2 regions of the Desulfosporosinus sp. Sb-LF genome follow, and region 1 is predicted to be linked to the other one. Evidence: a T-box and tRNA genes for the amino acid it is inferred to sense, from the RefSeq annotation. Region 1 holds a T-box; the other holds one or more tRNA genes.
The links. A T-box is a leader RNA that pairs with one kind of tRNA and senses whether it is charged. The one in region 1 lies ahead of leuS (leucine--tRNA ligase), so its partner is inferred to be a tRNA-Leu.
Positions count from the first base shown of each region.

Region 1 (15,209 bases):
GGAAGGGTCCGTCATGAAATAGAACGACTTAAGGACTTTTAATGCCTCTTGAATTAAGAAGCGATCCTCTCCATACCACAAATGAACAGCCGGTATTTTCCCCCTTGTTACGTTTTCCTTAATTCGTTCAATTTCACGCATCTCAAACACCCCCAGTACCCATTTTAAAGGACACTCCTCAAAAAAGCCAGAGCGCTATTTTATTCCTCCTGATGCCATTTGCAAACGCCATGGAAGCAATACATAAAAAAAGCCCTCCACGTTCCTGAGATCGTGAAGGGGCAAAAGAAAGAGGAGGAGAAAAGAGATGTTCCTTGTTATTGTTGCCCAACTCTTCCTTTTTATACATCTATACAATAATTTTTGGAAATAAACTTGAAATTTCCTCATTATCTACATTACCGACCAGGAATGATTTCCACTCCGCGTTTGCCCAACAGAAGCCGTAGGGTTCCGTGTTCATCTGTCCGATAAACTGGAATGTGTCGATCTTCCCAATACTGCAATACTTCTAACGAAGGATGGCCAAACGTGTTTTTCCCTACAGAGATCCATACAGCTTGAGGATGAATAGCATCTAACCAAGGCCGAACAAGGGAAAACCGACTCCCATGATGCGGCTCTTTAAAAATGTTAGTCTCTAAATCCACACCCGTTTCAGCGATGTCGGTCATTTCTTCTTGCTCCATATCTGCCGTCAGCAAAATGCTTTGCCCTAAATAGTTAAGCTTTAGTACCAAGGAATTGTTATTCTGATCTGAATGCGTCCCTTCGAGCACCTGATGTGGACCTACCACATCAAGCCAAGCCCCCGAATCAAGATCGATCCGATCTCCCAACTGAAGCATTCGTAACCGATCAGCCTGATTAGTTAGCTCGAAGGGAAGACCTACCTTCCATTCCTCACTTTTCAATCGGTCCCCCACTGCAGGTACCCCTACCCAATCTGTCGGGATATTAGCCACTACTGCCCGGACTCCCCCGATATGATCCTGATGTTCATGGGTGATCAGTACTGCATCCAAATGTCCAATTCCGCTTCGCAATAAGTAAGGAAGAACAATTCGCTCCCCGGCATCAAACCGTTCGCTACGTGGTCCTGCATCAAGCAATATAGCATGGTTCTTAGGCGTCCGAATTAAGATTGAATCTCCTTGACCCACATCGATCATGGTCACTTCTAAATCATTCCGCGAATTCCAAGGACTCCACAGGGAGAGAACAATCAGCATTATACCGGCAAAGCGAACCGGTAATCCATTTTTGCCTATTAGCCAAAACGGCATTTTCGCCTTCAAACACAGCAATGGTCGACAAATTCCCCAAGGACATCGTTCAATAATCTCCGCGGCGAATGTTTTCAACCCTCTTCTAAGCCGAAGGAACCTCCCCTTTGCTATAAAAATTACGCGTTTACGCCCCCAGAGGACAGTTCCAAGTCCACCGTACCAAATTAACCAGAAGAGGGACCCCGGGTTAATAACCCAAACATCGGCGTAGGGTAATTCAGCCAACATTTTCAGAATAGCATTCGTCCCGCCTAGCAGCCATAAACTCACCTGAAAAAGCGGGGCAGACAACACCCCTGAGAAAGAGAGGCAAACCCCGATGAGCCCCACTTCCAGCACACTACCTAAGATAAAAAGGATAAAGACATTCGCAAAAAATCCGATCAACGATAATCGATGAAAGGCAGAGATCAAAAGGGGAAGGGTGGCTACTTGCGCTGCCAGTGTACCAGCAACAGCAAAACGAACAAGAGCTGGGATGTGTTCAAGCCACTTTCCCTTAAGAATCCAAGGGGTTAGTACAACAATCCCCCAGGTAGCGGCAAAGGAAAGCTGAAATCCAAGGTCCTGAATTATTAAGGGATTCTGAGCAAACAGCAATACTGCGGCAAAGAACAGCCAACGCAGCGTAGCCACTTTTCCCCGCCCCAAACGCCCAAGCAGAACAGCGATTCCCAGAATAGTCGCTCTGACAATCGGAGCATTCCCCCCACAAAGTGCCGCATAAAGCAAAAGGATCAAGATTGTTCCGCCAATCCTTAGTTGTTGCGGCAAAAAACTCAGGAGCAGCCAAGACAGCCCCAGCACAAAGGCCACATTGGATCCCGAAGCTGCAAAGACGTGCAGCACGCCTGTCACTTTGTAGCGTTCTTGAACCAACTCCGGAATACGACTAGAATCTCCGAAGAAAATGCCCTCTAAGACTCCCGTATCTTCCGGCTCCCAGGGCTGAAGCTGATTTCTAACCTGTTGGCGAATTTTCCAGGTCAAACTAGGCTCCCCCGCTGAAAGAAGTACCACACCCCCTTGTGCGCTTATTGAACCACTTAAACCCCTCACTCCGTCGTAAAGCCGCAGATCAAACGCACCAGGTGTGCCAAGAGGTTTCGGCCGTTCCAAGTGCGCTTGAAAACTAATGCGATCCCCAGGCTGAACTCGCTTCCACTCCCCTGGTATCTGACCCAATTTATCAGCATAAACCGTCAGGCGATATGTCTGACCTTTTAGCTCTTGCCCAGAATTAGCAGAAGAATCCCCACTACTTTTCGTCGCGCCGCCTTCACCTTGCTCAACACGCAGAACCCCCACGAGCTTATCCTCAGAACTACTCCAGTCTTTGATTTGACCTATAATATCGACATGGTCCAAGATAAGAGGCTCTGGCAATGTGCGCTCCGCTAAAGCCCCATATGCAAAGCCAACCAAGAGGCTTACTCCAAGCAAAAGAATCTCAGGGCGAAACACTCGGCCAAAAAAATCACGGGGTCGCCAAAATACAAAGCGTACCCCGAGCATGACCAGAATCCCGAAAACAAAAAAACGTACTTCTTCCGGTAAATATGCACCACAAAGCCCACCGACCAGAAGGGCCACCGCTCGTCCTATCCAGGGATCTTTCATGGGCTAACCGTCACTTGTGCAGCCATCTTCTCATACGTTTTGTCCCCAATCCCTGAAACGTTTTTCAAGTCCTCAGCCCTGGCAAACAACCCATGTTCTGCTCGATATTGAAGAATCCGTTCCGCCAATGCCGGACCAACCCCCGAGAGCTTGTCCAGCTCAGCCGCGCCAGCAGTATTAATGTTAATCTTTCCTCCGCTGGGTGTTGGTACAGCAACCGATGCAGGATTAGCAGCCGTCGTTGGGCTGGCTGCAGGAGTTGGAACAGATTGTGAAGCAGGACTAACACCCGCCGAATTCGGATTACCAATAACCGCAGACCCTTGAGCAAGAGGGGGGCTCTTGTACGGCACAGATACCTTCTGTCCATCCTTAAGTTTTTCCGCAGGATTCATACTCTCAAGGTTAGCCTCTTGCAACGGAGATACCTGCTTTAGGGCATCATCCAAGCGTGCATCTGAATTTAAATGAACCAGTCCCGGTTTCTCAACTGCACCAGTTACGTAAACGACAATCTCTCGGTTTGAAGCTGTTTTCTGAAGATAAGCATTGGAACCATGAGGTAGAAAGAGCCTCCAAATGGCAAAAACCACAAAACCCACGATCACAAACCACCAAACATAGCGCAACTTACGTTCCATTCGCAGTACCGCCTTTAAACCTACTTGAAAATTATGAGTTTCACCTAATCTTAAGTCTGATTTCGCTCTATTCCTTCTTTTTCCTGCTGCGAAATCCCGTTTATCCTGTCGGATTGAGTAGTTTTAATAATAGGTTACCTCGAAATCATCGACTCGATGAAGGTGATACCTCGCCAAAGTATCACAGACGGAAACAAAATAAGGGCGCCATTTGCTTTTACTGGTACCGTTTAATTGTTGATTATATTAATTTACAGGTAGAACATTGTTGTGAATGGAATACGGCTTATGGGATAAAATATAACCATCGGACAGACGGGTCCGGTTTTTTATTTTGTAGTAAAGGGAAGTATTAAATGAACCTTTTCTGGACTAATACAATTTGGTATGTGCTACTAGGGATTTCAACCGTTATTGAAGTAATAGTTTCAATTATCAAAGCCAAAAGGCGGAAACTTGCTTTTGCCTTTTATTTGACTTTGGTAGGGTTGGTTCTTTTTTTCGAAACCATGATACTTATTATATTTAAAGCCTATAATTACTACCCCATGATTATTCTTACCTCACCTTTCGATGATGTTCTTGCTGGAAACCTTTTCTCACAGTTCACAGTAGCAGCAACAGCCCTCTTAGTTGCCGTATTTAATTTGGAGTATTATTGGATTTTTCTATTGTCTGGATTATACGGTTTGATTGAAGAATTGTTTCTGGCTTTAGGTATCTATTCTCATAATTGGTACCGAACATGGATGACTGTTATTGGGTTGATTATATTCTTCTGGTGGGCGAAACGGAATTACTTAAAAAGCTTAAACGGTATTAGACCACTTAGGTACTATCTTTACATAATTTTAGGATTGTTTCCTCTGGATGTAGTTACCCTATTATGGGGTTTTATTCTATCTGGATATCAAAATTACTCAAGAAATTTCATTCCTGATCCTATACGAAGTCCCTACGTACTAGCATTATTATATTATTTGTTTGTAGCAACTATCATGGTATTTATCTATTTTTCAAAACTGAAACGTCTGTTGAAGTCCATGATTATTCTAGCAATCTACGTTGTTAATTATTTTTCCTATAAGCTTCATATTATTTACTTTTATAATACAAATTGGTTTTTAATTTTCTCAACTGCATCTATTCTTTCGATCTATCTTTCAGTTGCTTTCTTAGATCACTTATTCATCTGGCGGGCACCCCGTCCCCCAAAGCCGGGATCTTGAACGGTTAGTTTGCTGCGTCGTAAGCACCGAGCACTGTGTCACACAAGTCCCCCTACCCGCACCAGACGGTGCACATGAAATGTGCCGTCCACCCAAATGGTCCCTCTCCCATCCGTCCTTCGTCCCCCCACGTCCTCCTGCCCCAAGCCCGGGACGCAGTGTGACACTAGCGCGACGTCTTTACGTAAGCAGCCTAGCAAACTTCCGTTCAAGCGACTCGACCCCAGATACAGGGCAGTGCACAGGACGTGCGCTGCCGCCAGTGAGCCAGGGACGGCTCATCTGGCGGGCACCCCGCTCCCACAAGCCTGGAGCTTGAACGGTTAGTTTGCTCTGCGTCGTAAGCACCGAGCACTGTGTCACACAAGTCCCCCTACCCGCACCAGACGGCGCACATGAAATGTGCCGTCCACCCGAATGGTCCATCTCCCGTCCGTCCTTCGTCCCCCCACGTCCTCCCGACCCAAGCCCAGGACGCAGTGTGACACTAGCGCGACGTCTTTACGTAAGCAGCCCAGCAAACTTCCGTTCAAGCGACCGACCCCAGCCACGGGGCAGTGCACAGGACGTGCACTGCCGCCAATGCGCCAAGGACGGCGCTTTTGGCGGGAACCCCGCTCCCCAAAGCCGGTCGCTTGAACGGTTAGTTTGCTCTGCGTCGTAGGCACCGAGCGCTGTGTCACACAAGTCCCTCACACAAGTCCCCTCTATAACAAACTCGCAGCCCTTGTAGCAAGTTCGCTTCGCTCCCCGCTAATCAGTCGTACCTGACCATAGAAAGATTGACCATTTAACCGCGAGGCTAGATGGGCAAGACCGTTACTCTCCTTATCCAGATATGGATGATCAATTTGATCAGGATCTCCACAAAGTACAATCTTCGTTCCTTCGCCAGCTCGGGTGATAATCGTCTTTACTTCATGTGCCGAAAGGTTTTGAGCCTCATCAATAATGATGAATTGATTAGGAATACTGCGACCCCGAATATAAGTGAGTACCTCTATTTCCAGTTGCCTCTTTTTGATGAGCAGATCAATGGCACTGTCAACGATCGATTCGCTACCTCTCTCGCGCTCTTTCTCTCGCTTAGAACGAAGTAAATACTCAAGATTATCATAAATCGGTTGCATATACGGGCGAACCTTCTGATCCTTCTCCCCAGGTAGAAACCCAATATCTTTACCAAAAGGAACAATCGGTCGCGCACAAAGCATTCTAATATATAATTCTCCATGAACTGTTTGTTCCAAACCACTAGCTAAGGCAAGCAACGTCTTCCCGGTTCCTGCCGGACCCATCAAATTGACCAACGTGATCTCCGGATTGTTGAGCATTTCTAAAGCCCATGACTGCTCCGGATTCTTGGGTCTAATATCCCACGGAGCAAGCCTTTTGCCGATGTTATAAATTAATTTTTTCCCATCCGAAGACGAAATAAGAGGAAGGACACTATTATCACTCAAAACTGCTTTTGTACAGCGGTTCGGTGACATGGGTGTCTGTAAGGGTATTGATTTATTTTGATAAAGGGTAGCGACCTCGGCATCCTCCATTGGCAATATTACGATCTCGTCCAAAATCGGGGGCAAAATCACTTTATCATTATAGTAATCTTCTGTTAAAATTCCCAAAGCATCCGCTTTAACACGCATAGCAATATCTTTGGTAACCAATATAACGGCGCGCTGTTCTTCCTGTGCTAAATTCAAAGTGACCGCTAAAATTCGATTGTCTGGCAATGTCACGTCTGAGTTTACTGGCAAGACTCCATTTGAGTAATGATTGAGCTCGATCCTGATTTTTCCTCCATTTGGGGAGGGGACGCCCAAAGAGAGTTGACCTTTTTCTCTTAAGCGATCAAGATGCCGGATAGCCTCTCGAGCAGCTCTACCGACATTTTCTAAAAGACGTTTCTTACTTTCAATTTCCTCCAACACTACATAGGGAATAACAACATCATTATCCTGAAAATTAAAGATTGCGTAAGGGTCATGCAGCAATACACTGGAATCGAGTACATATACCTTTTGCAAAATATTACACTCCCTTTTCTGCCGCTCTTTTGATAGTATATTCCAGATCCTACTAATTTTCTTCAACCTGACGACCCATTTCCAAACCAGATCTATTAATACTATATTCCAAACCTGGCCAACCATTCTTACAAGCTCATCATTCCTCAAATGAAAAAGGGTAAGCTCGCCGATGCAAACTTACCCTTTTCCTATAATACCTATTTACTTGACAACTATGTTAACCAGTTTACCCGGAACCGTAATGACTTTGACAATCGACTTTCCCTGAATCCATTCACTGACTTTGGGCTGAGAAAGCACCATTTTTTCCAACTCGGCTGCTGAGATTTCTGCAGACACTTGAATTCGGTCACGAACTTTTCCGTTCACTTGAAGAACAACTGTCACTTCGTCTTGTACGAGAGCGGCTTCGTCCACTTCAGGCCAGGGTTGTTTGTGGATGCTCTCTGAGTGCCCAAGCTCCCTCCAAAGCTCTTCTGTGATATGCGGAGCAATTGGAGCAAGGAGTAATAGAATTGCTTCGACTGCTTCACGACCGACCGCGGCATCCGCCGTAGGCTGCTCCTTATAGAGGTACAAAGCGTTAACCCATTCCATAATAGTACTGATCGCCGTGTTAAAGTTTAAGCGCGTCCCAAGGTCTATTGTGACCCTTTGAATCGCCAAATGGGTGTGGCGGCGTAATGCTTTCCCTGGTGCATCCAAGTGCCCCCATCCGCTCATTTCATTATTGGAGTCGGATGGTTGAGTTTGGAGTTCCTTTATGATGGGCTCATATTGAGCGACTAAGCGCCAGATGCGATTAAGGAAACGGTAACACCCTTCAACTCCTTGGTCACTCCACTCCAAGTCCCTCTCAGGTGGAGCTGCGAACAGGATGAATAATCGTGCCGTGTCAGCACCATATTTACCAATAATCAACTCTGGGCTGACAATATTCCCTTTGGATTTGGACATTTTAGATCCATCCATGCAAACCATCCCCTGCGTAAGCAAGTTTTGGAACGGTTCATCAGCTTGTAAATATCCAAAATCCCGTAAAGCTTTAGTAAAGAAGCGCGAGTAAAGAAGGTGAAGGATTGCATGCTCCACACCACCAACGTATTGATCCACATTCATCCATTGATCCACAGCCGATTTAGAAAAAACTGCCTCCGAGTTACGGGGATCTGTATAGCGGAGATAATACCACGAGGAACAAACAAACGTATCCATCGTATCCGTCTCACGTCGAGCAGGACCTCCACACTGTGGGCAAATTGTATCAGTGAAGGCAGAAGAGGTCGCTAAGGGATTTTCTCCAGCTTTAAAGACAACGTCCGCAGGGAGCATTACTGGCAACTGTTCTTCAGGAACCAGGACTGTTCCACAAGATTCACAATAAACGATCGGAATAGGTGCTCCCCAATAACGTTGACGGGAAATAAGCCAGTCACGCAAACGGAAATTTACTTTCCGTTCACCCATGCCTCGGCGCTCCACTTCATCTGCAATCCGGTCCCAGCCCTCTTCATTGTCCAGACCATCAAAGGAATCAGAATTAACCATGAACCCTTCTCCTGTAAAAGCAGCCTCTAGCGGTTGATCTTTATCTTCCGGCGCACTGCCCGCTGGCATAATAACGGTTTTAATCGTTAGACCATACTTCGTTGCATATTCAAAGTCCCGTTCGTCGTGAGCCGGTACGCCCATGACCGCACCCGTTCCGTATTCGAGAAGAACATAGTTAGCAATCCAAATCGGGACTTTCTGTCCATTGATCGGATTAACGCAATACGCCCCGATGAATAACCCTTCTTTTTCTGCCTCCGTTGAAGTCCGCGCAATTTCATTGAGACCATTCATCTTCTCAATGAATGCCAGCACATCCTTCTCGTAGTCCGTGCCTTCCACAAGCTCTTTAACGAGCGGATGTTCAGGAGCTAAAACTACATAACTCACCCCGTAAAGGGTGTCAACCCGTGTAGTGTATACCGTAATCTTATCCTGGCGTTCATCCAAAGGGAATTGTACCTCCACCCCTTCAGAACGACCAATCCAGTTACGCTGCATGGTTTTCACCTTTTCAGGCCAACCAGTCAGCTTGTCCAAATCTTGAAGCAAAACATCCGCATAATCCGTGATTTTGAAGAACCACTGTTCCAGGTTTTTCTTCGTCACTAAGGTGTTACAGCGTTCGCACCCTCCATCGACAACTTGCTCATTGGCAAGTACCGTGGCACATGAAGGACACCAGTTCACCGCAGCCTTCTTCTTATAAACCAATCCGTGTTTGTAAAACTCTAAAAACAACCACTGCGTCCATTTATAATAGCCAGGATGGCAGGTTGCCATCTCCCGATCCCAGTCATAAGAAATTCCCATCTCTTTAAGTTGACGCCGCATGTTAGCGATATTTTTCCAAGTCCAGTCTGCCGGTGGAGTTTGATGCTTGATCGCCGCATTTTCCGCAGGTAAGCCAAACGAATCCCAACCGATCGGATGAAGGACATTATATCCTTGCATCCGTTTATAGCGAGCGATAACATCGGCGATCGAGTAATTACGGACATGACCCATGTGCAAATCTCCCGAAGGATAAGGAAACATGGCCAAGGCATAATACTTTTTCTTAGAGGAATTTTCCTCCGTCTTATAATCTTTGTTTTCAACCCAATGTTTCTGCCACTTTGGTTCGATCTCGGAAAACGAATACTTTTCTTGCATAAACCCTTCCCCCTTAATTATAAAGAAACTTAGCTAACAACAAGCCTCAGATGCTAAAGAGTCAACTACTTCACACAAACTTGACTTTCTAAACGAATTTCATAAATGGAGCCCGAGAAAATTACATCACTACTATATACAGCGGACATAGCTAACGCAATGCCACACACTTTCCTTACATTAAAAAATCTCCCGTCCCTAAAGGGACGAGAGACGTGCTCCCGTGGTACCACCCAATTTTATAAGTGCTCAAACGATCTTAACGGTTCGCACCGGTGTTCATTGCAACCTGAACACAGCTCCAGGGTGAGTTCCCCAAGTCTCCTACAACGGCTTGCACCTTCCGCCGCCTCTCTAAGTGAGGATTCCTAAGTACTACTCCCTATCGTTGCTTTTACGTGTTTGTTTTGGTTAGTTTCGTTAATTTAGCTGGCTTGCTTCTAAACTTCGACAGAATCGAATGAGACAACTCCGGCATCCTTCCAAAGGCGCTCCAGTTGATAAAATTCACGTTGCTCTGGAGTCATCACATGAATGACTAAGTCTCCACCACAATCCATCAAAACCCATTTAGCATCGGGTAATCCTTCAAGATGAGCAACCGGTACACCGATATCCGGCAACTTTTCCTCCAAATAGTTCGTGATTGCTTTAACCTGAGTGGTTGAATTCCCAGTTACAATCAAGCAGTAATCAGTGATTGCCGAAATACTCCTTACATCCAAAAAAGTAATATCTCCACCTTTTTTGTCCTCGACAAAACTAACCACATTTTTAAGCATTTTTTGATCAAGTTCCAAAATTTATCCTCCTTTGCAAATCATCATAGGTTAATTGAGTTAAGGGATGAATCGGGCGTTTGCCTTCTTTCAAATATATTAAAGTGTGTTTAACACAGTCTAATGTACCCTTTTCTAAATCATCATACAAGGATTGACGCAAATTGTCCACTTTTGGAAAATCACGATTAGATTCCGTTAAATCCGCACTGTAAATAAGCATCTCTAACAAGGACATTTCCGGTCTCCCCAACGTATGATTCGCAACCGCCGCTAAAACGTCAGCATCTTCCAGCCCATAAAAATGTTCCAACCAATAAGCCGCAACAGGACCATGTAAAACATACGGATTTTGTTCATCTTCAGTATAACAAAGTAAATCCCACCGTCGTGCCAACCCTAACTGATCCTTAATGGGCATTTCCTTTGCCAAATCGTGCACCAATCCAGCACAACGCGCTTTAATCGGATCCAAACCATGATGCCTGGCCAACTCATCCGCCCAATCAGCAACACCCAACGTATGTATCAATCGTTCCTCCGAAAGAACACGAACCGCTAAATTCATCATCTCATCAACCTGCAATATCACGTATCTCCCGCTCCTCTTTATATCTCTTATCTTTTTTATCCTTTTGTCTCATATCTATATCTTTGCCACTTCTCCTATCCCTAATCTCTTATTATACTTTATATTCTATCAATTAATCGATTCCGTTGTAAAGAGAAGAGAATCGAACACTCTATACAATTCCCGGGTCACTTGGCTAAGACACAAACAAGACCTTCGAGATTAGTAAACGATTCTTGAAAAAGCTAAATCCTTTCGGAATAGGAAAGCCCTTCATTCACCTAAAAAGCACGCAAAGTGCTTTTGCGTCAAAGACGTAAACAGCCCAACCGTCAACCAAGCCCCGTCGACCCAAGCTAGAGGAAGTTTCTTAGCTTAGTGAAGCACGGTGAGCGGAATCGCGTCAATGAGCGCAGACGATTAATCGTTAAGAAACGCAACGGGACTTGTCCATGACTCAAACAGGACGTTTGAGGTTAGAGCATCGCCATGGATGGCAAGATGCCGAGATGGACTGATGCCGCGGTGCCAAGGATGGCAAGGAGCGACGGGCATGCAGAACAGACCATAGGTTTTGCGTTTTAGATTAATCGTCAAGGGAATAGCGATGAAGCGAGTGCGATCACGATAGTCTCCGGTGGAGACTATCGCCGAAGGCGCTTACCCCAAACGAACACATACCGCCGTAGGATGCTAAGAAACTTCCTCTCTACAACGAACAGGAGACCCCCCACAAGCATGTCAGAGGATCTCCTGTACAACAATCCGCAGGGCTTTTACATTTGTTTTGGTTTCGCTTCGTTCACCGTCAATGGCCGTCCACCGAAATCTTTGCCATTAAGCTCTTGTGCAATGCGTGCTGCGTCCCCTTCTTCGACTTCGATAAAACCAAACCCACGGGAGCGACCCGTTTCTCGATCGGTAATAATCCGACTGCTTTCAACCTGACCATATCCACCAAAGAATTCACCAAGTTCATCTGCTGTAGTATTCCAAGGAAGATTTCCAACATAAAGAGTAGTTGTCATTAGAACTGTCACCTCTTGTCCTGAATTGATTCACTGATCGTTTTTAGTATGATCAAATCCAGGCAGAGTATGCGAACTAGTTGATGATAATTACAGAGAATTAATCATGATGAGACAATTCCTCCTGCGAATACAGCCCACGTTGTTGAATAAAAAGACGCACTGGCTCAGGCAAAAGATAACGAATGGGTTCACCACGTCCGACTCTTGTTCGAATGTCTGTTGAAGAAATCGCTAAGGCGGGAACTTCCAAAGAGTGAATCCTCCCCTGGGTTTCAGGGTTGTCTTCTTGAACCTTCAAAAGAAAATCGCTTGCGTCAAACCCCGGACGTGCTGCGCCAATAAATTGAATCAACGTGAGAACTTCCTCGGCATCGCGCCAGGAAAAGATCTCCAGAAGAGCATCTGAACCCGTGATAAAATAAAGTTCATAATCCGGCCAAGTGCGGCGTAAAACGCGTAACGTATCAACCGTATAGGAAGGCCCGTTTCTCTTAATTTCAAGAGCAGATAGCTCAAAAGCAGGATTATCCTGAATAGCGCGCTCAACCATCTCATAACGTAACTCTGCAGCTGAGACGTCTCTTCCAATTTTATGGGGCGGATTTCCAGTCGGAATAAATAACACTTTGTCTAGATGAAATTCAACTCGCGCCATTTCTGCGGCAACCAGATGCCCGTAATGAATTGGGTCAAAAGTTCCGCCCATAATCCCCAACCTACCCATTTTGCCTTCTAAAACATTATTCATTATTTTCTTCTCCATAGTCTACAGCCACTCAACTTCGTCGTTAATCATTTAATAGCTTATAGTTTTTATTGGATTTTCTTAATCTCATAAAATCTCTAAAGAGAACTACAACGCGTAAGATTATATAAAAAGTTGGATATTAAAATGATATTTGTTCATATGTATTATGCCATAGTATACCAGCAGTGTATACCCAAGAATAGGGTGTCGCTATTTTTTCTAGCCGTGCATTGGCGCATAATACGCGGGATTAAATTAAGCCGCCCCTTCCATAGCGGAAGAAGCGGCTATCTCCATAACCTTCTTTGATATAGTATTTGATTTCCATTAATGGATTTTATAACTCTCTGCGTATTCCTTATCAAAGAGTGCTTTTCTGCTAGGGCACTTCTCTCGAGGACACAATTGGCAGTTTTCAAATGTACCTTCTTTTGGAAAACGAATCCCTGAAATACTCTTAATCGGAAGCATAAGGTAACTGTCAGTCAGTTGAACCCCGATTAACTCTTTTACATTACCTAATAGTTCAAATAGATGTATTTGCTCATTGATTGGCCAATCAGACAATGAACCCGGATTCATTTCGACAGCATGCCCCAATCCAAACTCTTTATCTAGATGTGCTTCAAACGTTTGAAAAGCTAAACGCAGTACCATTTCCTTAATCGTATCAGCACAAAAGATTGTAAAAACATCCTCAAATTGTTTAGACCAGTCTTCCAACTCAGTCCCGCAGGTAACAACATATGGAAAGACCTCTAAAGCCTCCTCCAGGTTAACCCGTAGAACACGACTGGTAAACTTGATTCCATCGATAACAACAAAGTTATCTCCTTTCGCTTCAATCTTTGCGTTTTTATAGACTACTTTAGGTCTTGCGAGTAACTGAGCTTCAGCAGCCATCATTTTTATTTCAACTAAACAATCACTTTCTTCATTAATACGTAACTTTTCTTGAAGCTCTTTAAAATCAATTTCACAGGGAATATTGTCCAGAACAACCTTATTCATCAGGCATCTCCTTCCTTTATAAAAGTCATTTGAAAAACACTAGAATCCCACAGTATCCAAAAAGAATTTCTCTTTTATCTCTTCCCGTTCCCACTCCGGACGTTCTACGGCGGTTATTTCAATGAGTGATTCCATATAGATATCGTTTTCTATCATACCGACTTGCGCATATCTATCCTCATGGTTCACTACTAACTCATATTCTTTTGCTCCTGCTTTTCTTGCTGCAAGTTCTGCCCTTATCTTCGCTTCGTCCAATGCATAGGCTACTGCATCTCCTAGGTTCTCGAACATCTTGCGTTCCCAGGGGGCATGCATCAAATAGGTTCCATCTTTTTCGCCAGGCTTAATCAATACCTTTACAGTTTCCATGATCTTGCCGGTGGCAGCCCCAATAGCGTTGGCCACTTCAGCATGCTCCGGAATAATCAAACAGGTATTCATTTTCTCAGCCACATCTGGCAACCAAGCCCGAACCGGAGCCCCGATGCCAACAATTGGCATATTCATTTTAAAGGAACAGTCAAACTCTTGACCTTGTTTGGGTGATAAGGCCTTTTTTATGAAATACATAACTTCGGGTGTGTTTTTTATCCTAATGCTTTGCTCATCGCAGCCCACAAGGCTCTGAAGGCAGGTAATGCAAAGGTCATTGATTATCTTTTCTGATGTAAGTTGAATGAACTCATCTGGGCTTTTTCTCATCCGACTTGCTAAGATTTTTACTCCTATTTCCGCTGCTTCCCGGTTCCATTGGTTATAAGTCCCTTTGGCATGCAGAATGTCCGTGGGTGTGAGCGATATTCTGGCTAATACCCCCAAATTAACGAGATGTTGCAAATTTAGAAGATTAGGATCAAGATTCATTCTTTGTGTCAGATAATATAAACTTCTTGGACCAGTTTGAAGAATTTCGACGACTCTTTTTTCTAGGTCATTTAACACTTCAAATGTAGCTTGTTTTAGGAACATGAAACAATCCGTTGCTTGGGCAAACATAAGATCGTAGGTCTTTTCAAAGTTCATCTTCAATTCATCGACCAAATAAGGATATTGGTACGCAACCACGGACAAAGGCCATACCCTTTGGGGGCCTACCTGAATTTCGCCGTCTTTGTGGATTTGGATATAGCTATCGCCCCCTAGACCGTACGTATAGATTTGTGCAGCCTGGACACGTGTAAGCCAGCCACCGACTGTTGCTCCTTCTTGGTTGATCCTGGGCACTCCGTTTTTGAGAATTGCGATATCAGTCGTAGTTCCTCCCATATCGAGTACAAGGGCCTCAGAAGTCTTAGTAAGAAAAGTCCCTCCTATGATACTGGAAGCGGGACCCGAGAGAATAGTTTCGATTGGTTTTTCGCGGGCTAAAGCTTCGCCCATCATACATCCGTCACCTTTAACAACCATGATGGGAGCTTGTATTCCTTTTTCATCAAGTACTTTTTTAACAGACTCAATTAAGTCAGTAATAATCGGAATTAAGCGCGCATTGAGGACTGCCGTAACTGTTCTTTCATGGAATCCTAAAGAAGTCGTTAACTGGTG
Region 1 covers NZ_SPQR01000006.1:639-15,847, reverse strand. The annotation lists gene holA (DNA polymerase III subunit delta) at 1-141, opposite strand, end outside; gene E4K68_RS09970 (DNA internalization-related competence protein ComEC/Rec2) at 399-2,909, opposite strand; gene E4K68_RS09965 (helix-hairpin-helix domain-containing protein) at 2,906-3,550, opposite strand; gene E4K68_RS09960 (hypothetical protein) at 3,907-4,779, shown strand; gene E4K68_RS09955 (hypothetical protein) at 4,960-5,142, opposite strand; gene E4K68_RS09950 (hypothetical protein) at 5,139-5,462, opposite strand; gene E4K68_RS09945 (PhoH family protein) at 5,487-6,812, opposite strand; gene leuS (leucine--tRNA ligase) at 7,017-9,521, opposite strand; T-box leader at 9,721-9,919, opposite strand; gene rsfS (ribosome silencing factor) at 9,962-10,321, opposite strand; gene yqeK (bis(5'-nucleosyl)-tetraphosphatase (symmetrical) YqeK) at 10,311-10,892, opposite strand; gene E4K68_RS09925 (RNA-binding protein) at 11,648-11,899, opposite strand; gene nadD (nicotinate-nucleotide adenylyltransferase) at 12,000-12,650, opposite strand; gene E4K68_RS09915 (vitamin B12 dependent-methionine synthase activation domain-containing protein) at 12,978-13,661, opposite strand; gene E4K68_RS09910 (hydantoinase/oxoprolinase family protein) at 13,701-15,209, opposite strand, start outside.

Region 2 (15,274 bases), on a different contig from region 1:
AACAGAGCGAAAATAATTTCTTCCAATTCTTCTTCACTTTTCGCAACTCGTCCTGCCCCAATACTTTCAAGATAGATTGCATTTTCCTCCTCCTGTCCAGGAATCGGTCTAAAAATAATCAAGGGGACCCGTTTTGTCAACGCTTCTGAAACCGTTAATCCCCCAGATTTCGTAATAATCATATCGGCAACGCTCATTAATTCTTCAACATTTTTTACATATCCAAAACGAACAAGAGGATTTTTACCTTCTTCAACCAACGGATCGAGAGATTTATAGAGTTTCTCATCTTGTCCACAAACAACGATACTTTGCACAGGGTAATCCGTATCCGTCAGAATTTTGCAGACCGATTTCGCCCCACCCAGGACGCCATAGGCCCCCCCCATGACCAGAACTGTCCGACGATCAATCTCCAGATTCAGCTTCTTCAATAGTTCTTGCCGATTCAACTTCCGTTCGAACTTAAGACTTACAGGAATTCCCGTGATCAGAATTGAGCTAGGATTAATCCCTCGAGCCACTAACCCTTCGTAGACACTTTTACACCCAACAATATAAAGATCAACCCCTGGATGAATCCATTGACTATGAACAGCATAGTCCGTCACAACTGTTACTAAAGGGACATTCAGAACACCTTTTAGCTTCTGTTGCGCCAGAACCCCTGCAACGGTTGGATAGGTACAAATCACGAGATCAGGTTCTAATGCCTGAGTTAATTTCACGAATTCGCGTCGCCCCAAACCATTCAGAAATCGTTGAAATGCAGAATCCGGGGGAATCTTCGACGTGCGGTAGTAAAACTTGCCCCACAGTCGCGGCGTATGCTTAATAAGTTCAATATAGGTATTTTTAATGACAGAGTTAAACGTCTTACTGAGAAACGCCCCAAAATCCAAATGCGTAATTTTAACATTCGGTTCCTTGACACGCAGCGCTTCCATAACAGCCTCTGCTGCTCGTACATGCCCTGCACCAAAGGTCGCCGAAAAAATTAGCACACTTAATTGTCGCACTAACGAACCCTCCCCATATAAAGTTCTTCCTTCGAAGATTTGCAATCTGTTTATCGACTATTATAACGTCAAATGGCTAATTAACCAAATTATGGCGAACAAGTATGAACTCTACGACGTTAAGGACTACGACGTGGTTTGTGGGATAACTCCCATTTGTTTGGGGCAAGATAACCTTCACGGAAAAAACTTAAGAATATAAAAAAGGAGAACGAAAATGATCATCGTTGTGATCAGGACCCTCATTCTTTACACGCTAGTTATCGTTGCCCTTCGAATGATGGGAAAAAGAGAAATTGGTCAATTGCAGCCTTTTGAGCTGGTTGTAATAATCATGATTTCCGAACTTGCTGCCATACCCAGTGAGAATGTCGGCATTCCACTCCTAAGCGGTATTATACCCATCCTGGTTCTCCTTCTCACAAATCTAACATTGGCTTGGATTTCTCTAAAAAGTGAGACCGCGAGGACAATTATCTGCGGAACCCCCAGTATCCTTATTGAACGAGGGAAAATCCTTGAAGAGGAATTGAGGAAGAACCGCTATAACCTCACTGATCTCCTCGAGGAACTTCGCATCAAAAATGTTCCTAACATTTCCGACGTCGAGTTTGCTGTTCTGGAAACCAACGGACAACTAAGTGTCTTTCCAAAATCACAGAAAAGGCCCACCATACCCGAAGATTTCCACATCACAACCAAGTACGAAGGGCTTCCTCTGACGATTATTATGGATGGTAAACTTAATAATAAGAACCTACAGGAAAGTGACAAAAACCTACCTTGGCTTAAAAACGAACTTGAAAAACTAGGGATTCATCAATTTGAGGATGTCTTCTTAGCCAGCCTTGATTCCAGTGGGACACTCTTCGCACAAGCCAAGCAACAGCGAAAAAAAGTGAGGTGAAACCCATTTGCGCACCATCCCGACCATTGTTACCATTATTATTTTATTATTAGGTGGTTCTTTGGCTTCATACCAGTACATTCAGTCGACATCCCAGACTTTGGCGTTACAGATCGAGACAGTCGAACAATCTATCTCCACCCATAAATGGGAAAACGCGCAAAAACAACTGAACATTGCCCAACCACGTTGGGACAAAACCAAAACCTTGTGGACTGTTCTGCTAGACCATCAAGAGATCGATGACATCGAAGTGAGCATGAAAAAGTTGGAGAAATACATTCAAGCCCAAGACGTTGCACTCTCCCTCGGAGAAGCTTCGGCCTTGAAACTTCTCATTGATCATATCTCTGATACAGAGAAGTTAACTCTGAGAAATATTTTTTAGTTAATCAAAGGTTTATATTTGAAAGGGCAGTCTCTAAGAAGGACTGCCCTTTCGATATCTATACTGAAACTTAGATCATTGATCAAAGTTGACCAATGAAAAGAGACATAGAGCAAGTTATTATACAAGACTAGATACTCAGAAGCGATGTGCGATGCTGGATAAACAGACTAAGATAAGCATTTACGAATAAGTATTCAACGATTTAAAGATTTTATTTAGTCTCTGATCATCAGGCATGGTATCTTATCCGGATCTGTTTGACATCTAACCCCAAAATGTATAGAATTCACTAATGTCAAAAGAATGATATTTGAGGTGATTTCGTGAAACTTTTTTCAATATTAGGTGGTAAAAAAACTAGTCAGGCTAATGTTAATACTACTGCTTACACTAAGGAATTCACATACCTTCCATCATACCACTGGGTACAATCAACCGAATACACTCCCTCAACCACAGAGGAAACACTCGCTAAAGCTAAATACCTTATCCACAATACAAAAGATACCCAGGTATACGAGGCTTATAAGGCTATCTTAATAAAAGATGGTTGGACAATTACCAAAGAAACAGCAGTTATTAATTTCTCAGCGAAAAAAGATACACATATAGCACATATTTCATTTTCAATTTCAGACAAAGATGTATTACTAACCGTTCAGTCAAAGTAAAAAGATCCGTTAACCCTCAGGAAGGGCTTCGACTTAAATCGAAGCCCTTCCTTCTCAATTTTGGTCTTTATCGTTCATGTGTACCCCATGGTTAAACATTAAAAATAAAATTAATAATACTACATAGCCCAATATAAAGTAGATCATTAAATCACTTCCTTATTGGGTTATACGTTTTAAGCATTTTCTTTTAGTGGGGCTGGAAAATTTTATTTAAAGCGAGTAGATCGGAATTGCAAATTTGATACTAGTACCCACCTTCCCCGATATTCCATAGGCTCAGTATATGCTTTCTATTTTCCCCATTTGTCCAAATGGCACGATTTTCCAGATTAATACTTACATAATCGGTGTAACGCTGGCAAGAATGTACGATAAGTTTCTGGCAGTCTAAGGTACAAGCACCAAGGCAGGTTCCTTTTTTGGTAAATGAATCTGTTTGACATCTCCTCTTTAAATGTATAATATTTTGTTTATAAATTAATTTTTGAGGTGATTTTTTTGAAAAAATTCTTTTATATTTTCATGATATTGATTTTATCTGTATCATTAGTCGCGTGTAGTGCTAAAAACCCCAATTTGTCTAATAATGGTAATGCTAATACTCCAGCTGATAGTAAGTATACTAAGGAATTCACATATCTTCCATCATATAACGGAGCTCAATCAACTGAATTTACCCCTGCAACCACAAAGGAGCCACTTGCTAAAGCGAGATACATTATCAAAAATACAACAGATGTTAAGGCATACGAGGATTATGAAGATATCTTAAAAAAAGAAGGTTGGACCATTACCAAAGAAGAAAGAGTTATTAATTTCTCAGTGAAAAAAGATACGCACACAGCGAATATCTCACTTCAAATATCTGGTAACGACGTAATACTAACTGTTCAGTCAAAGTAAAAGATCCATTAACCCTCGAGAAGGGCTTCGATTTAAAACCGAGGCCCTCTTTTCCGCTTTTTGGGTCTTTATCGTTATCACCTCTCAGTTTTCAGGCTTAGATTCCCGGGCACTAAAAAAACCGCCTATCGACGGTAAAAGGAATGCTAGGACTTTATGCAGGGAAAAAGGAATTCTATCCAATTTGTATTACCTGAAATATGGATACCTTCAATTACCAGATCGTAGACCCTTGACCACAACTATTAGTCTTGCTAAAATAATACTCGTCAATACTACATACCGACGTAGCTCAATTGGTAGAGCAACTGATTTGTAATCAGTAGGTTGTAGGTTCGAGTCGCATCGCTGGCTCCAGTTAACACAATCAGAAGTGGCTGTGTTATTTCCGATTTGGAATTAAGCCATTGCCGATTATTGTTCCACTTCGTGGTGTAGATAAAATTACTACATATCCCCTAGTTGTGACGACTAGGGGGTTTATCCTCGCTATAATCTTTATCGTTCATGTGTACTGCGTGGTTAAACATTAGAATCAGAATTAACAATACTACATAACCGCCTAACATAAAGTAGATCATTAAATCACTTCCTTATTAGGCTATACGTTTAGTGACTTCGTTTTAGTAATGATGGAAAATTTTAATAATAACTTCCAAATGCATTGAAATTTTTTTATTTTGAAAAACTATTGTCGAGGTGTTTAATATGAAAAAGTTAGTAATTTATATTTTAGCTATCTTATTCTTATTGAGCTTAACTGCATGCAATGCGAAGGTTCCGAATGATGTCCAAACCAATGTAACATATTCAAAAGAATTTTCATATCTTCCGGCTTACGGCAACATGAAATTACAAAATATTACTCAACCCGACGAAAATGGAATAAGTTCTGCTAGATACCTTATAAAGAATACAACTACAGATATAGTTTTAAATCAGTATGCAGATATTTTGAAGAAGGATGGTTGGGCTGAAAACTGGTCTTATACAAAAGATAAAAAGCCGTATAGCATGGTTGCTCAAAAAGACAATCATGTGACCACATTATTACCCCGGCAAACCGATAACGATGTAGTATTAATTATCAGTTCTAAGTAAGGTATTAGATAGTGCCTAGATACAAATCTAGGCACTATCTTCGTTTATTGAGTCTTTAGCAATGGGTTATGGTAGATGCTGTTGTGCTCCCCCTGTTGTCGGCAGTAAGCGTAGCAATTATCGCAGTTGCAATTCTGATTCTAATCGCCTTGGGCGTGATTTTCATCACAATTGGTTATAAAGAATTTTTGGCCTTGAAGGAAACCGTTATGTTGTATGTTAAGTGCATCGATCCAGTTAGATTTACTAATGTCTTTAAATGTAATCTCAATTACTGGGAGAAGTTCCATATTGAGATCATTAATGAGTAATGTTGTTACAAAAGTTAAATGTGGGGGTTATTTATTTGTAAAAAAATCCCCTCACTAAGAGGGGGAGTAGGAGTTTATTTTAAAGAATTATGTCCGCAGCTCGCATGTATTACTTAATTTGTTTCTGCAAATTCTTTAAGTCTTCTACTAATTTATCATTAGTAGCTAACACTTTTAGACCTTGGGCAATAGTGGCTTTAGCTCCCGCTGTATCTCCTAAATCTTTTTGACAGAGGGCTAAGTTGAGCCATCCATAATTATAAGTTGGTTCAACCAGGGTTGCTTTTTCATAGAAAGGCAACGCGTCTTTTGATTTTTTCAATCCTCGGAAGTAAACATTTCCGATATTATTATATGCTATCCCGTCTTTAGGGTTGATTTTAATAGCGTTATTGTAATAGCCGATTGCTTTTGTGTAATCCTTATAGGCATAAGCCGATATACCAGCATTCATCTGGGCTTTGGCATCATTGGGATTAGCCTTAGCCAAGCTTTCCAACTTACCAATGTCTTGATATTGGCTTGGATCGAGTACTTGGTTAGCACTGGTAGTTGAAGTCGTATTTGGCTTGATTACTTTGGGTTGAGTAGTCGTACCACACCCGACTAAAACTAAAAATAGTCCGAGAATACTTATAGCAAGAGTAATATTTTTCTTCATTTAAAGCAACCTTTCAACTATTCTTTAATTCTAGTATGTACTTTAAACACTACAACTATTATTAATTATACTAAAAAGAGAGTAGAATTCAAACGCAAACCATCCGACCCAACAGTTTAAGACAAGCTTCCAATAACGATAGCCCTCTCTCCTAGACCGTTACCGCAAACCCCAGGGTTATATCCCCCATGGCCTGGATCTAGCACAGTTGTAGTCCCAAAATATTTGATGTCGTTACTGGAGGATTACAGAAAAAGTTCCAGAAAATGAAAAGAACCATGCAATGCATAGCTAGTTAAGAACATTTTGTCCATCATTCGCTGTAACGAATAATGGACAAAATGGTTAATAGTCATAATTGGTGCGGGAAACAGGACTTGAACCTGCACGGTTACCCGCTGGAACCTAAATCCAGTGCGTCTGCCAGTTCCGCCATTCCCGCATGTGCAATTGTTGCGACAAAAAGTATGATACCATATTCTCTGCCATTTGACAAGTCATCCGTAATTTTTTTATAAACTAATGGCTGGGGTGGCTGGATTCGAACCAACGAATGCCAGAGTCAAAGTCTAGTGCCTTACCGCTTGGCGACACCCCAATGCCGCCGTAGGCCATTGCCTGTATATGCGACCTAATTAGTATAACCGTTTATCGTGTAAATATTATCGAATTAATATTTTTTAAAACTAAAAGTTTAGAGATTCTTTTTTGCATTTCTTAACCCATGCTCTGCATCAGCCAAAAATATTCAAAAATCAAAACAAGCATATTAATTCCGATCAGACACCATAAATTGGCTAACCAACCCTTTGGATAGTTCCAGTAATAAAATAAGAGATTAAAAATCACGAGAAACGCTGAGCAGATGATCCACCGCAAATAAAGTCCAGAGTCCTGAGTGAAGAGGTGAACAAACCACAAAACAGGTAAAAATATAAAGACGCTCATAAAGGTAATCATGGTATATCCGATCAATCGGCGCAAATCGTTAGCATCTGGCTTGGCTTTGCTCACCGTATCTCACCCTCATCTCCCAATAGAATCTTTACCAGAAGTATACCATGGTTTCTCTTTTCAAGATAAGTTATATAACCTCAGTAAATGAACTAATTACTTTCAGGAGATTTTTCAGAGAAAATTACCTCCCGTTATCGACATATTCAAACCATCAGTATTTACTTTTTCCATGGTCGTGGTAGAGTATAGAACGTGGAAGGAAGTGGTCTTGATCGTGAGAATCATAATCAAAGATTTTGTGTTAAAACGAGGGGCACCCTTAAAAGGAAGAGTTCTATTCTTTTCTATAGCAGGACTAATATTACTTCCTTTACTTGTTACTTTGATTCAACTTGTTCTGCCTCTTAATTACACCCAACAAATTGTCGTCCTGACCTATCACCGTGTCAGTGATAAAATGAATAATCCCTGGGATACGCATGTAAGCGTTACTCCACAACAATTTCGCGAACACCTCACATTTTTAGAACAACACGGTTTTCACGTTCTTCCACTCGATGAAGCCATGGCAACGTTACAAAATCCCCAGAAAGCAATTCCCCCTAATTCTGTTGTCCTGACGTTTGACGACGGGGACCGCACTTATGCTGAAAACGCCTTACCTATCTTGAGGGATTTTCAGTATCCAAGTACAGAATTCATCATCGGCAAGGCTTCCTTATCCTCTAAAGGCGACTACCTTTCATGGCCTGAAATCAGTGCTCTCGCTAAAGACCCGCTCGCCACGTTCCATTCTCATACGTTTGATGCGCATTCGAGTATGCAAGCACAAGGTAAAACCTACTTCGCCACAGATCCCTTATTTCTATCCACGGAAAATCGGATGGAATCCGAGTCTGACTACAGCCATCGAATTCTAAATGATTTTAAACAAGAGCAAGGCCTTTTCGAAAAGCATTTAGGTCGAAGGGACGACACCATTGCCCTCCCTTATGGTCATGCTGCACCGTCTTTTATTTCGCTTGCCAAAACAAACGGTTATTCTTATATAATGACTCAAGATCGATCCCGCGCCAATCCGCGCAAAGTTGATCCGACTCACATCTACCGCCTTGATGTAGGAAATAGAATTACAGATACCAGTAGGCTCACGCTACTCCTAAAAGGACTGACTTCGTCCGGCCCGCTACACGATCTATATTGGTTACGAGTTAAATATAGCCAAATGCTATTTGAGCGTTCACCCCAATTTTAGATAAGAATCCAAAACTCCTATTCAAGAATAAATCCTTCCCACTCCATTCTCAGAGAGAACGATTGAGAAGGATTTTACTTTAACAACTGTTGTGTGAGTATTGTATTCTTGATTCTTATTGGTACTTATTGAACTCCAGGTACTCGTCGTTTATTTAGAACGTATCCCGTGCCCCAGAAAGCTATTAGAGCTACTATACCTAAAACAAGCCATATCCAAGTCTCTCGAGAAACACCTAAAAATACGAGAGCAGTTCCGACATAGTAAGGAATCATCGAGAGTGCGGCAGTCCAAAGATATGTCCAGAGTTTCATCGACGGCATTGCTGCAGCTATGTAATTTACGACAACCGCTGGAATGGGTAGTAGGCGGGCCACCAATAACCCCAGGGACCCTTTTCCTTTAACCCAATTATCCACTATATTGAACCGCTTTAGTGAGATGAGTTTTTGCATTAACCTTTGCCCGAAAACACGTACAATTACGAAGATCGCCAGGGCACTGATGGTCGAACCCAGCCACGAGAACAAGACACCTTGATAAACACCATAGATTTTAAGATACATTACCACAAGTCCTTCAGAGGGCACTGGAGTCATACACAGAGCCGCCATTAAGAGGATCGCAAAAACAATCCCCCACAGCCCCCATGCTTGGATCATAACGGAAAGTTCATTACGTCGATCGAAATATAAAAACGCCGCAATCAATATCACGATGGCAACGAAGATCGCGCCAGTCCATCCATACCTTCCTATCGTCCGTTTATCTTCAGCCATTTGACTCATCTGATATGTTCCCCCCTTTTCATCAAACATCATCATTTCACTCATACTGTATAGTCTCCCAACTAACCTTTGTACTATTCGCCTAATTCGCCATTTGTTAACAAACCCCTTCTAATCGTGAAGAATACCGTATATCAGAACATCCTCCTCATTTCACGTTTCCAGAGAAATGAGGAGGATGTTTTTGACAAAGACTCTATGAAACTTTAGGAAAAAACAAAAGGCACCGAGATAAGCTCTCAGTGCCATGTTTACGTTATGGGGTGGGTGATGGGGCTTGAACCCACGAATGCCGGAGCCACAACCCGGTGCGTTAACCACTTCGCCACACCCACCATGGGATTAATTTTTGGTGCGCCTGGAGAGATTCGAACCCCCGACAACCTGCTTAGAAGGCAGATGCTCTATCCAACTGAGCTACAGGCGCAGTTCAAGGATTACGTTCGTCAACCAGGTTACCATTTTAACCGAAGAAACTTGGGAATTATGGTCGGGGCAGAGGGATTCGAACCCCCGGCCTCCTGCTCCCAAGGCAGGCGCGCTAGCCAAGCTGCGCTATGCCCCGATTGGTGACTTGATTAGTATAGCTCATCTTTATCGATTCGTCAAGAACAAACTTCAAAAAACTTTTAACGGTTAATTTCACCCTATGTGTCTAACGTTTGACTCTCTTTAAGAGCTTGCAGAATCGGGATCGCTTTGCGAAAAGCCTGTGCTCTGTGGCTTAATTTATTCTTTTGGGCCACGTTCAATTCTGCCATGGTCCGAGCAAAGTCCTGAACGAAAAAGAGCGGATCATAGCCGAAGCCATCGAGTCCACGACGTTGCCTTAAGATAAGTCCCTCCACTGTGCCCTCTGTAAGATATTCTTTCCCATCAGGCGTTGCAATAACCAAAGCACAACGAAAACGCGCCGTCCTTTTGTCGTCAGGGATTGATTCTAGTTGATGCAGTAGTTTGTCATTATTGCGTTCATCGTCCTTAGGCTCACCAGCATAACGCGCCGAATAGACACCAGGAGCACCATTTAAGGCATCCACTACCAAGCCAGAATCATCGGCAAGGGCAATTAACCCTGTTTTCTGAACAGCCGCCCTGGCCTTAAGTGCAGCATTGTCCGCAAACGTTTCCCCGTTCTCCTCAACGTCTTCCCAGTTCGAAATATCCAGTAAGGAAAGAACTTCAATGTTCTCATCTGCGAGAAGTTCTTGAAGCTCCCGAATTTTCCCCCGATTCTGAGTCGCCAGTATTATCTTCATGCAGTTGTTTCCACCGCTGACTTTTGGACTTCCATTAGAGAGCGAATCCCTTTTTCGGCAAATTGCAAAAATGCATCTAAATCTGCGCGGTCAAAGGGTGTATCTTCCGCTGTGCCTTGGATTTCCACGAACTTTCCAGCGCCAGTCATAACGACGTTCATGTCCACGTCCGCTTGTGAATCTTCCGCATACTCTAAATCCAGAATTACATGACCCTGGACCTTCCCAACGGAGATAGCCGCTAAAGAATCCAGAATTGGGTTTGTTCTAATGAGTTTCTTCTCTAGTAAATACTGAACAGCATCGACAAGGGCAACGTAAGCCCCAGTAATCGCAGCGGTGCGAGTTCCACCATCTGCTTGAAGAACATCGCAATCCAACCAAATTGTGCGCTCACCGAGCTTCTTTAAATCAACCACAGAACGCAGTGCACGACCAATTAAGCGTTGAATCTCCATCGTGCGACCGGTAAGTTTTCCTTTACTCGCCTCACGTTGCGTCCGGGTCTGCGTCGCACGTGGAATCATAGCATACTCCGCCGTAACCCATCCCTTGCCTGAGCCTTTCTGAAAGTGTGGGACTTTTTCCTCTACACTGGCTGTACACAAGACCCGAGTATCCCCAATTTCGATGAGTACCGAACCCTCAGGTATGTTTGTAAACTGCCGTGAAATTTTTACAGTACGTAATTCATCATAAGCCCGACCGCGAGAACGTTGCATATTGATAACCTAACCTTTCTTTACTCAAGTCATTTTAAGTGATTTTAGTTTACCAGAATAGAAAGAGAAACGCCAATCGTTTCCAGGTATGAGGTGCTGCTAAATATTCTGATTTCTGCCACCGAATAAATCGATAGAACGAGTGGGCATTGTTTCCTCGCCCACAATGCCAGCAATGGTATAGAGTTGCGCAATGGGGTCGAACCGAAATTCCTTAAGCAAATGAAACCCTTTTATCTCGCTAGTTCGCCGAATATGAATACGGGGACCTGTGCAAGGATAAACCATTTGTCCGACTCGAATGTGCCCGTCGTCAGCAAAGCATATCGGTAGATCCGCTTTAATTAAATCCAGGACACGCTGTTCTACTAATTCCAAATCAACGTCCGGTTTTTCCGGCAGTTCTAAGACAAAACCATGTTTAATGTCACTGTGCACCTCTGGTTTTTCCAAGCCCATCTCTTCAAGGATCATTGAGGTAATATCCTCGGCACTATGAGCCATACGTCGATATTTGATCGAATCAAACACAATATCCGCAATACTTTGCGGCTCCGGTCCGAACACCGTCGGACGGGTGACAATCACTTCCTCTCCCACTCCAATCAAGACTTCCGCATTAACCCCAAGCTGCGAATAGACAAGGTCAAAATGCTCAACGACCACACGATGTCCACTCGTTACAGCCTTTCGGATAGCTTCGGCAATCTTCCAAGGTTGGGTAAACGCAGATTCGAAACGAACATCCAAATGATAAGTATGACAACGGAAATGCCCACGATCCGCATCCTCCATCAGAGGCAACGGCCGGATATTGATACCATCATCATCATTGGTCAGTTCAAGTCCCGGAAACATCCCTCGAATGAGCAACGACTTTCCAGCCCCAGCGTCTCCCACAAACCCAATCAGCTTATCCTCAGGGCTTAAATAACGTTGCTGAATATTCATTCCTAAAAAAAGAAGGCGTTTCTTACCTCGTGGAGCAAAGTAAACTGCCTGCATCAAATGCTCATGAACAAACATGGCCAAAATCAATACCTCCCCCTAAATCTTAGTGCACGCAAAGCGCATCCGCGTTAACAAACGCAAACAGCACTACCTGACCCACGTAATACTCAGTTCGTCTTCCCACAGGACACTTCACCCCGTCATTTCCAACCCCCGTCGACCCTAGGTCCAGAGAAAGTTTCTTTACTCAGCGAGCACGGAGAGCGGAATTGCGTCAATGAGTGCAGGTGCTAAAGCGTTAAGAACGCAACGGGACTTGTCCATGGATGGACTGATGCCGCGGTGCCAAGGATGGCAAGGAGCGGCGCACTTGCAGAAAGCCCAGAGGTTTTGCGTTTTAGGTTTAGCACCAAGCGAATAGCAATGTAGCGTGTGTGAACGGGTAAAGAAACTTTCTCCCTCGATGCAGCGTGTGCGAACGGGCAGAGACACTTCCTCACCGCTTAACGATGAAAATGATAAGCAAAATCATGGGTTGATGAACTAAATAAATACCCAATGAGTTTCGGCTGAGCCACCGAATTAGCCGGGAATTTAACTGAAACGAAATCAAAGGTTCCGTCCCCCTGGCATAAAAACGTCGAAATGCAAGAATCCCCAAAATAGTCACAGCCAGATACGGGAAAAGTGGATAATAATCAATAGAACTGAACCCGTCATACATTAGCCCTAAAGGAAGTAAGAGACTCGTTTTCAGCAATTGTGCTTTAAACCAAAATCCGAGCACTGCCGAACAAGCCACTAGGCCCCAAAGTATCCACGAAGACAAAGCCAATAAGAACGGTGACAAAATCATCGTGACTCCTAAAAAGTGAAGAATCCCAAAACGCACATAGTCGTCTTTCATAACAAGGTAGGTCACAACCGTGATGCCCATTCCACAGACTAGTACTTTAACCCCCCGCTTTATAGGAAATCTGCTGAAACCACAAGAAAGCCCAGAAATAAAGATAAAGATCAAGGCGGAGGCTTTTCCGATCGAAAACCAAAGTGGAGCCTGATAGTCAATATTGAGACCGACAAACTCCTTTAGGTCATAGACAAGGTGAAACAGAACCATGAGAACGATCGCTATGGCCCTTAGAACATCAATTTCACCGTGACGTTTATGATCAATTTGTCTGTTCATACTTTTTGTCATTTCTATAGTTATCCAACCCTCTCTTTCAACTAGAATCACTTAACTGCTTCTTGGTCAAGCTATAACTTGCACTTCCGACTTATCGACACCCCATCACCAAACGGCAATACCGTGGTGGAAAAGTCCGGATTCTCGCAAAGTTCCTGCAGAAATTGACGCAGCCCTCCCACCATTCGGTCATACTTGGGCGCGAACGTGCTTTCCGGTACCACCCACCCTCGAAAAAGCACATTATCCACCACAAGTAGTCCCTCTGGCGCAATTAAGGGATAAATTAGGTTCAAGTAATCCAAGTATTCCCCTTTAGCTGCGTCGATGAAAACAAAATCAAACTTAGAATCCAACGTTGGCAGGATTTTTCGGGCATCTCCTTCTAAGGCCGTAATTCCATTCTGCAACCCTGCTCGTTCAAAATAGATAAGTGCCCGTCTACGTCGGTCTTTGTTCATATCAATCGTCGTTACATGCCCCCCAGTCTTTTCTGTGGCACGTGCCAACCAGATCGTAGAGTATCCGATCGCTGTCCCAATCTCTAAAACAGCCTGGGCCTTAGACATATGTACGAGCAAATTGAGGAAATTCCCAACCGTCGGCGTCACCACGGGAATAGTTTCCTTAAGGGCTTGTTCTTCCATTTCACGAAGCAATGGATCTCGTTTGCCCAATAATGTTTCAAGATAGCGTTCCATTTCGAATGGGTAAAACAAAGTCATCTTCCCTTCTTCTTTGATCAGATTCCAAATTCGGCCATTTTCTTACTACCACTTTACCACAAATGGTTTTAGGACGCATGTGTGACACAAAAAGGCCGTAACAAAACTTATTGTTTAAGTTAGTTACAGCGCTTTAGATGAAAATTCTGTTTAAGCTAAGGACTATTCACTACTTCACAGATGAAGTAATCCTCCACTACGATAATACGCGTTTTGCCAGATCTACTAAATGAGCATCGACCATTGTTCCCGCCCCGCGCTCAATTAGGCCCAGAGCCTCGCCTGGGCTCATAGCTTTACGATAGGGGCGATCTTCCGTCAATGCCGCATAAATATCTGCAATCGCCATTAAACGAGCACCCTTATCAATCTCCTTGTCCCGCAGGGCAAAGGGATACCCTCTACCATCTAAACGCTCATGATGATGGGCAGCCCATTCCACCATTCGTGTAGGAAAACCAGCTTCGGTCAATAGGCGATGCGTATAATACGTATGCGTGCGAATAATTTCGATCTCAGCAGGGTCAAGGGACCCCGGTTTATCTAGGATCTTCTTTGGAATTGCAAGCTTACCTAAGTCGTGAAGTAACCCTGCCACATAGATTTCATGCAAACGATCAGTCTCCCAGCCAAGCCCCTCAGCCAAACGTTTTACAGTTTCGGCCACCGATCGTGAGTGGCGAGCCGTAAACTTACTCTTCTGGTCGATCAGATCGGCAAACGTTGCCGCTAAGTCGTCAGTAAATCCAATTTCTAATTCGCGCGTCGCTGGAAGTTGCCACTGTCCACACAAGAGTCCCAAGGAAATCTGGAGTAAATCCGGTTGTTCGATATCCAGCCAAAACGCCTCTTTTTGAGCAACACGTTCAAACGCTGCAGATACTTCGGGATAAAACAATGTTCCGGTTTCCGTTGCGACCCAATCTAAAATCTCATCTCGTTCCCGATGGCTCGCTAATCTCCGCTTCAGCCGAAGGTCAATCTGATCCGCCAAAGACAAAATACGAGCCATCAACGGGACTTCTTCGGATGCCACGCCCAAAGCACTATGTTTTGGATCAGGGGTTTCATGATGATACTTGATCGCGGGGGCAAGAATTGTTCCCGACGGAAATCGCTCGACAGTTGTCGCTCCAACTAGACAATGTTTTTCCAAGATACGAGAGCTCCCATTATACACTTGGAAGCAACCGAGAGCGCCGATATCATGTAGTAGCCCGGCAACCGCAAGATGAACTAATTCTTCCTTACTGAATTCTAAGCTCCGGCCCAGACGCATGGCGATATAAGCCACTCGCTCTCCGTGCCGATTTCCTAAGGCAAACTGTAAACCTCTTTCGATTTCTTCATCCACTAAACCAAGATCAAGCGCACGAGAGAAGCTCCACATCCTGCGGATATAAAAGGCATCTTCAGATAATCTACGCTCTTTCAATCAACGCTACTCCTTCCTCTAGTCCC
Region 2 covers NZ_SPQR01000009.1:164,017-179,290, forward strand. The annotation lists gene E4K68_RS14810 (glycosyltransferase) at 1-1,019, opposite strand, end outside; gene E4K68_RS14815 (DUF421 domain-containing protein) at 1,237-1,926, shown strand; gene E4K68_RS14820 (DUF4363 family protein) at 1,934-2,314, shown strand; gene E4K68_RS14825 (hypothetical protein) at 2,641-2,988, shown strand; gene E4K68_RS14830 (hypothetical protein) at 3,490-3,894, shown strand; gene E4K68_RS14840 (hypothetical protein) at 4,603-4,995, shown strand; gene E4K68_RS14845 (hypothetical protein) at 5,064-5,306, shown strand; gene E4K68_RS14850 (tetratricopeptide repeat protein) at 5,416-5,967, opposite strand; tRNA gene E4K68_RS14855 (tRNA-Leu) at 6,327-6,409, opposite strand; tRNA gene E4K68_RS14860 (tRNA-Gln) at 6,491-6,565, opposite strand; gene E4K68_RS14865 (hypothetical protein) at 6,685-6,981, opposite strand; gene E4K68_RS14870 (polysaccharide deacetylase family protein) at 7,199-8,179, shown strand; gene E4K68_RS14875 (VTT domain-containing protein) at 8,305-9,012, opposite strand; tRNA gene E4K68_RS14880 (tRNA-His) at 9,227-9,302, opposite strand; tRNA gene E4K68_RS14885 (tRNA-Arg) at 9,318-9,394, opposite strand; tRNA gene E4K68_RS14890 (tRNA-Pro) at 9,455-9,532, opposite strand; gene E4K68_RS14895 (XTP/dITP diphosphatase) at 9,615-10,226, opposite strand; gene rph (ribonuclease PH) at 10,223-10,948, opposite strand; gene E4K68_RS14905 (alanine-tRNA synthetase second additional domain-containing protein) at 11,048-11,974, opposite strand; gene E4K68_RS20435 (hypothetical protein) at 12,177-12,320, shown strand; gene E4K68_RS14910 (heparan-alpha-glucosaminide N-acetyltransferase) at 12,396-13,088, opposite strand; gene E4K68_RS14915 (O-methyltransferase) at 13,160-13,807, opposite strand; gene E4K68_RS14920 (HD domain-containing phosphohydrolase) at 14,010-15,203, opposite strand; gene E4K68_RS14925 (globin-coupled sensor protein) at 15,267-15,274, opposite strand, start outside.
Region 2: it has a tRNA-Leu gene. The T-box ahead of leuS (leucine--tRNA ligase) is inferred to sense a tRNA for this amino acid. The anticodon was not compared.